DNA from 2 places in the Arthrobacter ramosus genome. Region 1 is predicted to be linked to the other one. Evidence: predicted binding sites of a transcription regulator. Region 1 holds the regulator's gene; the other holds the start of a gene.
The links. Region 1 encodes HrcA, which represses chaperone genes, less so after heat shock. Its sites were predicted from a motif close to TTNGCACTCGNNNNNNNCGAGTGCNAA; they were not measured.
Positions count from the first base shown of each region.

Region 2: the regulator HrcA is predicted to act here: its motif matches at 2,792-2,818, upstream of ABD742_RS04190 (FmdB family zinc ribbon protein).

Region 1 is NZ_BAAAWN010000001.1:2,123,777-2,130,066, reverse strand. Features, by position in the region: gene hemW (radical SAM family heme chaperone HemW) at 1-413, shown strand, start outside; gene ABD742_RS09855 (DUF4870 domain-containing protein) at 469-882, opposite strand; gene ABD742_RS09850 (DUF3097 domain-containing protein) at 975-1,832, opposite strand; gene hrcA (heat-inducible transcriptional repressor HrcA) at 2,050-3,063, shown strand; gene dnaJ (molecular chaperone DnaJ) at 3,131-4,261, shown strand; gene ABD742_RS09835 (16S rRNA (uracil(1498)-N(3))-methyltransferase) at 4,264-5,040, shown strand; gene ABD742_RS09830 (GerMN domain-containing protein) at 5,078-5,965, opposite strand.
Region 2 is NZ_BAAAWN010000001.1:872,197-878,486, reverse strand. Features, by position in the region: gene ABD742_RS04210 (hypothetical protein) at 1-159, opposite strand, end outside; gene ABD742_RS04205 (GNAT family N-acetyltransferase) at 469-1,089, opposite strand; gene galU (UTP--glucose-1-phosphate uridylyltransferase GalU) at 1,096-2,001, opposite strand; gene ABD742_RS04195 (5-formyltetrahydrofolate cyclo-ligase) at 2,121-2,726, shown strand; gene ABD742_RS04190 (FmdB family zinc ribbon protein) at 2,881-3,144, shown strand; gene cpaB (Flp pilus assembly protein CpaB) at 3,247-4,083, shown strand; gene ABD742_RS24280 (hypothetical protein) at 4,103-4,348, opposite strand; gene ABD742_RS04180 (AAA family ATPase) at 4,358-6,290, opposite strand, start outside.

The sequences.
Region 1 (6,290 bases):
GCAATTGGTCCCGCACACCCGAACAGGCGTGCAAACACAACCTTGCCTACTGGCGGGGGGACGATTGGTGGGGCATCGGACCCGGTGCGCATTCCCACATGGGCGGCGTCCGCTGGTGGAACGTCAAACACCCCACCGCCTATGCCAACAGGCTCGGTGGCGGGGTGTCGCCGGCCGCTGGACGTGAAACGCTCGACGCCGGAACCCGGGAAGTGGAACGCATCATGCTGGAGGCGCGCCTCGGCACCGGGCTTCAGGTCGACGCGCTCGACAAGGTGGGCCGCCACGCCGTCGCAGGCCTCATTGCCGACGGCCTGGTTGAGCCAGGAGCGGCCTTCCAAGGACAGTTGATCCTGACACTCAAAGGCCGGCTACTCGCGGATGCCGTGGTCCGCCGGATCCTTCCGGACTAGCGCCCGGCGCGGGAACCGGCGGCGCGCTAACGGCATCGGCACCCGCGAAGACCGGCTACTTGATCCAGCGCAGGTTGAGGCGGTAGCGGTGCGGCTGTCCGTGGTTGACGCGGATTCCGGCTGACACCGAGAAGCAGGTCACTGCGACCCAGATTGCCGTGGCAAGGACCGCGAACAGGTTTCCCACCACCGGGAGCAAGACAAGGACGTTGGCGAGCACTGCGGCAATCGTCGGAGGCAAGGTGAAGTTGAGCGCTTCCTTGGATTCCTGTGCCGTGAAGGGGCCACGTTCGCGGAAGATCAGGTAGATCAAGAGCGAAGGAACGCAGCCAAGGATCCCGCCGAAGTGCGCCAGTGTTGCCCACTGCCGGTCTTCCGAGGCGGTCAAAGGCAGCGCGTTGGCAGGAACGCCGTGGTACTGGGACTGGCCCGAAGTGCCGTCCCGATCGTCAGGAGCGTTGTCTGCCACAGTTTCTTCCTTCGAGTGTCTATCGGTGCAGTGTTGCTGTCCCAGAATACTTGCTCGGCACGCGATCAGCCGACCAACTCCTTGATCGCAAGTCAGGGCACGGTCAGGAAATCGATCACTTCTTCCACGCGACCCAGCAACGAGGGCTCCAGATCGGCGTAGCTGTGGACGGCGCCCAGAAGCTTTTGCCAACCCAGTCCGACGTCTTCGGCCGTCTCATGCGGCCAGCCGAACGACCTCAGGATGCCGGTCTTCCAATCCGTGCCACGCGCGATGGTCGGCCATTGCTCGATCCCCAACACCTTGGGCCGGATTGCCTGCCAGACGTCCACATAGGGATGTCCTACGATCAGGACGTTTCCCGCGGCACCCTGCAGCGTCATGGCGTCGGCAGCAATCCGCGACTCCTTCGAATCCGGTACCAAGTGGTCCACGAGGATTCCGAGCCGGCGGCCCGGGCCGGGGGAGAACGCGGCAATGGCAGCCTTGAGATCGTCCACGCCGTGCAAGGGCTCGACGACGATGCCCTCCACCCGGAGATCATCTCCCCAGACCTTTTCCACAAGTTCTGCGTCGTGCTTGCCTTCCACCCAGATCCGGCTCGCCTTCGCGACTTGGGCGCGCTGGCCGGCCACGCGGACGGATCCCGATGCCGTCCTGCCTGCTTGCGCCGCGCCCTTTGCGGCCGCTGCGCGTGGCGCCGGCGGCAGGAGCTTCACTGCCTGTCCCTCCAGCAGGAATCCGAAGCCGAGCCGGAACGACTTGGTCTTTCCCCGCCGATCCTCAAGCACCACAATGTGCATGCCTCCGGACTTCTCCACCCTGGTCACGGCCCCGACCCAACCGGACTGCACGTCCTCGAGAACCATCCCGCGTTCAACCGGCACCTCAGGCAGTTGCCGTTTGGCAGGCGAGGAGAGGTCTTGCGGGCCCCAATTGTCATAGGACACGGTCTTCACACCACTTTGCGCTAGGGGATCGGTCACGGTCCGTGGCATTTCCCAGGACCGCGCGGGAACCATGTTCGCCGCGAGCGGTACCAATGCTAACAACGAGGTGGCTCATACTAGACTTGTTAGCACTTGGGCATGTTGAGTGCTAATTGTTGAAATACCGGATTGTTGAGTACTTGACCGATCAGTACCGGCTGTTGAATGGAGGTGGGCAGTGAGCGAACCACGCAAGCTTGAAGTGTTACGCGCCATCGTGGAGGACTACGTTCACTCCCGCGAGCCAGTCGGCTCCAAAGCCTTGGTCGAACGGCACCATTTGGGAGTGTCGAGCGCAACCATCCGCAATGACATGGCCCTCTTGGAAGAAGAAGGCCTCATTGCGGCACCACACACGAGTGCGGGCCGCATTCCTACGGACAAGGGCTACCGCCTGTTCGTCGACCGTATTTCCGAGGTCAAGCCGCTTTCGGCCGCCGAGCGCCGTGCCATCCACTCGTTGCTTGAGGGACCCGACGACGTCGAGGACATCCTTGAGCGCACCGTCCGGCTCCTCTCCCAACTGACCAACCAGGTCGCCGTCGTCCAGTATCCGCACCTGAGCCGGGCGCGCGTCCGGCACATTGAGTTTGTCCTTTTGGCACCGCGCCAGGTCTTGGTGGTATTGATCGCCGATTCGGGCAAAGTGGAACAGGGCGTTGTGCACGCAGCAACAGACGCCACTGACGAAGAGCTCATGGCCTTGCGCGCGCGATTCCTTGGAAGCATTGCCGGCTCCCAGCTCGACCTCATGCCGCAAGTCCTGCCCTCGGTGGTTGCCTTGTGCCCTCCGGCGCTTCGGAACCTTGCGGGCGCCCTTGCCCATGGTCTGGACAGGCTTGCCGAGCGGAGCCGCGACGAACGCATGGTCATGGCAGGCACGGCAAACCTGGCCCGCTCCAACGTGGACTTCCCCCTGAGCATCGGCCCGGTCCTCGAAGCGCTCGAGGAGCAGGTGGTCATGTTGCGGCTGTTGTCGGACATGGCGGAGGACCCCCGGGGCGTCACGGTGAGCATCGGCAGCGAAAACCCCTATGACGGCCTCTCCGAGGCTTCGGTGGTTGCCACGGGCTACGGTCCGGGCAGCAGTGCCAAGATCGGCATTCTTGGACCCACCCGCATGGACTACCCCAACACCATGGCGGCCGTACGTGCCGTCGCACGCTACCTTTCCCGCATTCTGGGCGGCTGACGGCCTCGGCTGGAAACCGCCTCGCAAGAAAAGCAGTGGAACCGTAAACAAGGAAGAGATACCGACTTTGAGCAGTCACTATGACGTTCTGGGCGTCTCGCCGGAAGCAACCGGCGAGGAGATCAAGAAGGCCTACCGCAAGCTCGCACGCAAGCTGCACCCCGATGTGAACCCCGGGGCTGGCGCTGCCGAGGAATTTAAGGCGGTGACCCACGCTTACGAGGTCCTCTCCGACCCCCAGAAGCGCCGCGTCTACGACGCCACCGGCAACGAGAACGGGACCGACAACGGTTTCGGCGGAGGCTACGCGGGCCAGGGATTCGCCTTCCAGGACATCTTCGACACCTTCTTTGGCGGAGGAGGCGGCGGCATGCAGGGCCCCGCATCACGCATGCGCCGGGGGCAGGACGCCCTGATCAGTGTGCGCATCGACTTGCGCGAGGCGGTGTTCGGTGTCAACAAAAAGCTTGAGGTGGACACCGCTGTCATCTGTCCCACGTGCGAAGGCTCATGCTGCCGTCCGGGCACCCACCCGGAGCGCTGCGACATCTGTGGCGGCTCGGGCCAGGTCCAGCGGGCTGTCCGCTCGATCCTCGGCCAGGTCATGACCGCCGCACCGTGTGGATCGTGCGAAGGATTCGGCTCGATCATCAAGGATCCTTGTAATGAGTGCAACGGCCAGGGCCGCATCCGCAGCCGCCGTTCGCTGACGGTCAAGGTGCCGGGCGGCGTCGCTACCGGGACTCGCATCCAGCTGTCGTCGCAAGGCGAAGCAGGTCCCGCGGGTGGTCCTCCAGGTGACCTCTACGTGGAGATCCGGGTCAACAGCGATTCCACCTACATCCGGGAAGGCGACGACCTTCACGCGACGCTGAGCGTTCCCATGACTGCCGCGGCACTGGGTACCGAGCTGCAGCTAGAGACTTTCGACGGTCCCCAGGAGATCGACGTCAAGTCAGGCACGCAGTCCGGCGAAGTCATCACCCTGCGTGGACTGGGCGTCACCCATCTCCGCGGCTACGGCAGGGGAGACCTCAAGGTGCACCTGCACGTTGAGACGCCCGGCAAGCTCGATGCCGCACAGGAAGACCTGCTTCGCCAACTGGCCAAATTGCGCGGAGAGCAATTCACCGAAGGCAAGCTTGTGGCCAGTGGCGGTATGTTCGCGAAGCTGCGGGACAAGCTCGGTAACCTGTAGCGGTGAGCAACCCCGTATTCTTCACAGCAGCCGGAACGCTTGACGGGCTCGGCCCTGGTGACTCTTTCGTGCTCGACGGCGCCGAAGCCAGGCATGCTGTCACCGTCAAGCGCTTGGAAATCGGCGAAGCCGTCGATATCGCCGACGGTGCCGGAAAACGGCTCACGGGCAGCGTGACGGAATCCGGGCAGGGAACCTTGACGGTCCTTGCCTCCGCTGTCGAGGAGGAGCACCAGCCAACCGTGCGGCTCGTGTTGGTCCAGGCCCTCGCGAAGGGCGACCGTGACGAGCTTGCCGTTGAGACGGCCACGGAACTCGGGATCGATGCCGTCGTGCCCTGGCAGGCGGAACGTTCCATTGTCCGTTGGAAGGGTGACCGGGCTGCAAAAGCCCACGCGAAGTGGCAATCCGTGGCCACCGCAGCCGCCAAGCAAGCGCGGCGCGCGTGGATCCCCGAGGTGCGTGCCGCCGTCGACGGCTCCGGCCTGGCTGCGGCGGTTGCCGCGGCCGACCTGGCGATCATCCTGCACGAGGACGCGAAACGTCCCCTGCGGGATGTTCTGGAGAAGTGGCAGGGCGAGTTTTCCGGCGCGGATACCGGAGCGGGACGGGAAGTCCTGCTCATCGTCGGCCCGGAGGGTGGTATTTCACCGCGCGAAGTGACGAAGCTCAGCGACGTCGGCGCCGTCACCGCGCTTCTGGGCCACCACGTGCTTCGCTCGTCGACGGCGGGTCCTGCCGCCGTCGTGCTGGCCAGCGACATCCTGGGGCGCTGGTAGCTCGCAGCGCACGTCCTGGATCAGCGCACGTCCTGGATCAGCGAACGTTGAAACTCCGGGTATCCGTTGCGACGTCGGCGTCGTTGGGTCCCACCAGGGAGACCCGCAATTCATAGCGGCCTGCTCCGAGCCCCACTGTGAGGCTGAAGACCCCGCCTTGTCCGGGAACCGTCGAAGCGGTGGTCTGCCCGGCGAGGTAGGACGACTTATCGCCATTTGAGTTCTCGCGAAGGATTTGCCAATGCAGTTTCTTCGAGGGGTCCGTGCTCCGGCCGTTGAACTTGACCGGACCGGCAGGCAAGGTCAGATCCTCCTGCGGGTCAATGATCCACACCGGTGCCACCATGGATGCGTCGCGGACCATCGGATCGCCTAGTTTGACCTGTCCGAATGCCATGTAGTCCGTGTGCCCGTCCACCAGGATGGTCACTTTGATCTGCTGTCCGGAATCGATCAGGCCTGAACTCGCGGCCGCAGCGGTAGCGGTGTAGACGAGTTCCTGGACCGCCCGCTGTGCCATCCCGGCATCGAGATTGGAATTGAACGCGTCGCGGGAAACATCGACCGTGACCACGTTCTTACCGGAAATCGAGGTTGCCAGGCTGCCCGGGTTCTGCCACGGAGTGAAGAAATCGTGATCCAACGGCTTCTGGGACATCATGATCCGCAGGGCCGTGGTGATGGGGTTTTCATTGCCTGGGTTGTCACGGAATTCGCGGTACAGGAAGGTGTCCGTGTCGCTGCGCCCGATCCAATACACGGGGATCTTGTTTGAGGCCTGGGTTGTTTCGAGCGGAGCATTGCTCTCGGGAGCCGTCTGCAGGGCAGCTGTGGGGATGGGGACCGGCGTCGTGGATCCCTGTCCGGTGCGGTCGGCAATGCAACCCGACAGGACCAAGGCAGCCGTCAGGGCGGTCACAAGCATGGCGGAACGTTTCCGGATGCGTGTGCCGTGTGAAATCCCGGCTGGCCTGGTGATGGTGGATTCCTGCTCGTGTTCGGCCGCTGTGAGGCGGGGGAGTCATGTGCCCGGTGACCGGGCACAGGGGCATTTTTGCCCATGAATCAGCTTGTCATAGTCCCAAGGGCCGCGGCTGGCGTTTCGATACTCCGGCGAACAACTGCAATGCGATTGATACGAGGTCGATGCCGAGTTGATACCAAAGCGGCACGGATGGGCCGTCCGCAGCCCCTCCGGGCACGGTCTGGAACCACCCCGGAGACTGGCTGGCGTAGGATTGAAAGCAATC
Region 2 (6,290 bases), 1.3 Mb from region 1:
AACGGCTGCCGTGAGCAGGAGGAGGGCGCCGGCGAGAGCGAGAGCGCAACGCCCGTATCTGACTTTGAAGACCGCTGCATCCGATGCAGCATCACGCCGTTCGCCGGCGTCGGCCGATACCTCGGGCAATGCGGTTGCGGTGCTCTGCATGGTTTCCATTGCTTTCTCCTGCCGAGGGGTGATTGACAGAACCACCCCGGCTTGCAGTTCATGAGCGTCTTCGTCGATAACATCCGCTGGGACGTCACCGGCCACTTGGACGTGGTTGCGACGATTCCGCAGTATGTATGGCGCAACCCAAACAATCCACAGCGCGACAGCAATGACCAATATCACTGAGCTGCTGAGAGGGAAGTCCACAATCAAAACCGTAGAAGCAAATACGCAGAGGCCACCGCATTGCCCACGGTGTGTCGTCGGAGAGTCGGCAAATCAATGGATTTACCGACTCTCATTCACCCAAACGGACTAGTTGGCTCCGCGTCTCAGCCAAGCAGCCAGCAAGCCCCCGGGGACCTCCTCCGAGGTCAACGCAAAGCTTCGATGATCAGCCCATTCTCCGTTGATGTGAAGGAAACGCTCGCGGCGGCCTTCGTCGCGGAATCCCAGCTTCTCAACGACCCGTAGGCTCGGCCCGTTCTCGGGCCTGATGTTGATTTCCATCCGGTGCAGTCCAAGGGCTTCAAAGCAATGGTCGGTGGCCATGGCAACCGCAGTGGGGGCTATTCCGCGACCGGCCCGAGCCTGGTCGACCCAGTAGCCAAGCGTGGCCGTCATCGCCGACCCCCACATAATCGCGGAGACCGTGAGCTGCCCGACGATCCTGGGCTCCGGGAACCCGGGAATACGCTCCGTGATCACAAACGGAAGGGCACTCGCTTGCCGGGCCTGCGCGTTAAGGGAAGCCACCATCTGCCGGTAGTTCGGTAGGCGGCCACCAGGGGCCGGGTTGGAGGCTTCCCAAGGCGCCAGCCAGTCACTGTTACGCGAGCGGACCTCGGTCCATTCCTTCTTGTCCCGGTAATGAATGGGACGCAAGATGAGGTCCCCACTCTCCAGCGTCACCGGCCAAATGGCCGCCCCCCACAAAATGGGCTACTTGCTGAGGCCGGCGGCGAAGCCGGGCAACCACTCACGCAGACCGGGACCGAGGTCTTCGCTGTCACACGCCAGCTGGACGCAGGCTTTGAGGTAGCTGAGCTTGTCCCCGGTATCGTACCGACGGCCGCGGAAGACCACTCCATAGACGCCGCGGCCTTCGCCCTGCTCGGCGGCCAGGACCTGGAGGGCATCCGTCAGTTGGATTTCCCCGCCCCGTCCCGGTTCGGTGTGCTCAAGGACGTCAAATACGGCGGGGTGAAGCACATAGCGGCCAATCACGGCCAGGTTGGATGGAGCCTCATCTGCAGCCGGCTTTTCCACAAGCTGCTTGATCCTGACGTAGCCGTCCTCGCCGATATCCTCGATGTCCGCACAGCCATAGGCACTGATCTGGGAGGGCTCCACCTCAATGAGGGCTACAACGGATCCGCCGGTCTTCTGCTGGACCTCAATCATGTCGCTGAGGAGAGTGTCCCGGGCGTCGATCAGATCGTCCCCGAGAAGAACCGCGAACGGCTCATAGCCGACGTGCTGCTTGGCACGCAGCACTGCATGGCCCAAGCCCTTGGGGTCGCCCTGGCGAACGTAGTGGATGTCGCCCAGGCCGCTCGTGGCCTGTACAGCATCCAATTTGGCGAGGTCTCCCTTGGCCTCAAGGGTCGCTTCAAGCGCGGGGACACGGTCAAAATGGTCTTCCAGTGCGCGCTTGTTTCGTCCCGTGATCATCAGGATGTCGTTGAGGCCGACGCCCACGGCTTCCTCAACCACATATTGGATGGCCGGCTTGTCAACTACCGGCAGCATTTCCTTGGGCATGGCCTTTGTAGCCGGCAGGAATCTGGTACCGAGCCCCGCAACGGGGATCACGGCCTTGCGGACGGCGCAGCTATTGGAAGTCACCGGACTAATCTAACGGAAGGAGCTGGACATTGGGCAACAAGGAACCTGGGGTGGACAGAAGGGAACCCATCGTTCCTTCCCCGGCCTCGAGCCGCATAGCAGCGAGAACTGGAGCAAAGATGACTTTGAAAGACGATATCCGCCGGGACAACCGCAAGCGCCGGCTCGCCTTGACCGGACAACAGCGAGCTGACGCTGGAACGGGGATTGCCCGCCATGGCCTCTCGTGGGCGGATGCAGTTGCACAGGGGAAACCGTCGACTTTCGCGGCCTATGTCGGAGTGGCTGCCGAGCCGCCGACAATGCCCTTGCTTACGGCCCTACATGCCGCCGGGCACAGGATCCTCCTTCCCGTCTGTGAACCCGAACGGCGTCTGAGCTGGGTCTATTGGACACCGGAGACGGCCTTTGTCCGCTCGAAGTACGCCCCGATTGACGAGCCGTTGGGCGAACGATTCGACAGTGACGTCATCAAGGATGCGACGGGAATCTTCCTCCCGGCCACCGCCGTCGATGAAGGCGGAAACCGGATCGGCCAAGGGGGCGGTTACTACGACCGGCTCCTCGACAAGCTCGACGCCGACGGGCAGCGTCCGCCGACTGTCGCCGTTGTCTATGACCACGAAGTCCTGCCCGCGGGGACGATCCCGGCCGAACCGTTCGATAAGGCCGTCGCGGAGGCACTTACCCCATACAGGATCGTCCGACTGGTTCCGGCCGATTGACCGGGGCTTCCGGCTGTCTACTCCGCCACATTCTGTGGTATCGGCCCCGGCTCCGGATGATAGAATTGGCACTCAGGCCCTGGGACTGCTAACGGACGGAACAATCCGCCTTGGCACCACAGGACCTGTAGTTCGTCCCGGAGGAGGATCACCAGTGCCCACATATGCCTATGCCTGCAAAGACTGCGGACATGCCTTTGACATCGTCCAGGCTTTCACGGACAGCTCCCTGTCCGACTGCCCTGAATGCCAAGGGTCGTTGCGCAAGAAGTTCAACAGCGTGGGCGTCGTCTTCAAGGGATCGGGCTTCTACCGCACCGACTCCCGGGACTCCAAGGGAAGCACCGTTTCGGCCGCTGCCGCGGCACCAGCTGCGTCTCCGGCCCCAGCGTCGGTTCCGGCGGCTGCTGCGAGCTGATTCCGGCTTCCAGCTGCCTTCGGTTTTCCACATAGCTCAACGTTTCCACATAGCTCAACAAGGCCCTGCCACGGGGCCTGCGTGCCCGGTTAGCGTGGCACCATGCCAGCAACCCCGAACGTATCCCCGGACCCCATGTCAGCCGGACCCTTATCGCTTCCGCGCGATAGACTCCTCGCGCCGGTTAACAGGGCCCGCACCCGCCGTCTTCAGGCTCTCCCCTTCAGGGCTGGCGGGCACCCTGGCGCTCCCGCGGGACAGTCCAAGCACCGCAGCTTCGGCAGCTGGCTAAACCGCAACCGGCGCCTCGTGGTGGCACTCCTTCTATGCGTGGCCGCCGGGATTGCCGTCCATCAACTGACTCCAGCTTCGGAGCAGCGAGCCACGGTCCTGGCCGCCGCACGGGATCTTCCTGCCGGGTCCACTTTGACGGATTCCGACCTCAAACCAATCGAAGTCCTTCCTGATGGAGTTCCAGCCGGGGCACTCACCTCCAGGGCTGGATATGGCGGGAAGCAGCTTGCTTCGCCCCTGCAGAAGGGGCAGATCCCCACAGACGCCCAACTCCTGGGACCTGGCCTGCTGACTGGCACCGCACCCGCGACGGCGGCCGTTCCACTTCGCATGGCCGATCCCGCTTCAATCCAGCTCATCTCGCCGGGCCAGTTGGTCAACGTTGTGCTCACGGCAGCAGATGGACTTGAAGGGCCCGGCAAGAAATCCGAGCTCCTGGCAGCTGCGGTCCCGGTTTTGTGGACGTCCGCGCAAGGAGGCAAGGCCAGCCAATGGTTGGGCACGAACGAGGCGGACGGCCTTGTGGTTGTCGCTGCCAATCCGCAACAGGCCGAAATCCTCGCCGGCGCTTCGACACGCGGGAAACTCTTCTTTGTACTCGTCAATCCCTCTGACAAGCGGCAGATCCAGACCCCGGCCGGATAGTCACGAGCAAATGGAAGGTTCAGCCCCAGTGCGGGGGCCTTTGCTCCTTCAGCCAGGCGTCGTGGTCGTAGCCAGGCTCATCACCCCAACGGCGTGGATCATCTTCGGAGGCTTTCTTGGGCAGAATGCTTTCTCCTGCCGGCTTCCGCTCCGGTGCGGGCTTCACTTTTGTTTTCTCCTGCTCGTCCAACTCGGTGTCAGAGCCTACCGCATCGGCACCGGTGTCCGCAGGGTTCTTGGATTGAGTGCTTTCGCTTTCCGCCATTGCGCTTCCTTAGGGGATCGCCGGTCCCGAGCCAGGGCCTTGCGTACCGCCAGGCCCTGCCTCGGCGGACTCCGCCTGACTGTTCAGTTCCAATTGTTCAACATCGATGTCCAGGAATCCATCGTGGACGGCACCATACGAGGGTGCTACCGGCTTCTCCAGTCCCAGATAGGACCCGATGCGGTCAGCGCACGACGAGGGATCCGTGAATACTTCGATGGTCCACAAGGACATATAACGCCAGCCAAGGTGTTCCAGGAGCTGGGGCCGGAGCCTGCTGCGCTCCCTGACGCTCATGCGGCGGTATCGTTCCGTGCCATCCGACTCAATGGCCACCGGGGTGGGCATTTCGGAGTCATCACGGCCTATGGTGTGCACGGGATCGGCTGCCGCGGCGATGTCCAAGGCTCCGTCGTAGTGGTGCCACACCCGGGCTCCACGGGCACGGAGTCGCTCGCCCAGATCCGCCACCAACGGATCCTCACCGAGCGCTTGCTCACTGGCCGCAGCCCGGGTGGCCGGCGTCCCGAGATCCGAATTCCCGGACAGTTCACGGTCAAGGAGTTCGTGGAAATCAACGGCGCCGTGAGCCAACCTGTCCAGATCGAGGTCCTCCGGACGGAAGCAGCTCAGGACGTGCAGCGATCTCCGGGAGCGGGTCATTGCCAAGGCAAATTTGTTTCGCCCGCCTTCGACGGACAGGGGCCCGAAACTGTGCAGCGCCCGGCCATGCGGAGTGCGCCCGAAGCCCAGGGAGAAGATGATGTGGTCGCGGACCAGTCCTTGCGCGCGCTCCAAATCCACAACGCGGAAGGACTCCGCACCGGCGTTGAAGAAACCCGACAACAGCGGGTAGTTAGGAAGCTGGAGCCTGATGGCTTCGCCGATCCTCGCGGCATGGCGCAGGCTTGCGGTGACAACGGCGAGCGAGGTCCGAGGCCTAAGACTGGCGTGTTGAAACACCAGGTCAACCACGCGGTTCACTTCGGCGGCGACGGATTCAACACCTTCGTGATCCGCCCCCGGCAGGCCGGTGCCATCCGGGATGTACTCAACTACTACCGAGCGGTCCAGCCCCGTTACGGATTGGCCGTCCGGCAGCCGACGCAGGCCGCCGTTGTAGTAGTTCTTGCTCAGCTGAAGCACGAGATCTTCGTCTACCGCTCGATACACCCAGTTCAACTGCCATGTGGGCAGGACCCGGGCCAAAGCACTGAATGCACTGTCCACTGTGTCTTGGCTCGCGGCACCGGCCATGGGAGGCTCCACGGCAACGCTGAAGGTGCGGGCATTGGCGATCTTGGCGTCGCCGAAGGCAACCACTTGCTGGGCTCGGGCGATGGCCGGCAGCACGGCCTGCAAGGATGTGCTCTCGGCATCGAGAATCACCACCGCATCGAATTTCTGCTCTGCAGGCAAAAGGCTGGTCAGCAGGTACGGACTGATGGACCACACGGGAACCAAGCGGGAGACAAGGGCAGGCGCCTGGGCGCTGAGCGCCGAGAGGGTAACGCGGCCATCCTTGATCAGGTTCCGCAGGAGCTCCGATTGGCGGGGATGTTCAGCGATTCCGGCCCGCCACATTTCGGCGAGTTTCCACCGCAGCCGCGCGGCGCCGCTGGCGATGTGCGCCTGGTCCGCCAGGCGGTACTCCGCTTCGAGCCGGCGAAGGGAGTCGCCGTCGGACATCGCGAGGTAGTCGTCACCGCTGATCATCGCTTCCAGGGCGGACTGCCACCAGGCCAGGTCCAGTTCCGCGGCGACGGATTCGGCAGGCACTTCGCGTTCAGCCAAGTCAGCAAGAAGCTCGGCGAGTCCATGCTCGCGCATATTCTCGACCAGAAGCGTGCGCTCCGGGAGCGTTTCCAGGGTTCCCGTGTCGGCCACGAGGCGCTCAAGACGCGCCATGAGATCTTCGTAACGGGTCGCGTGGAGGTCGCCG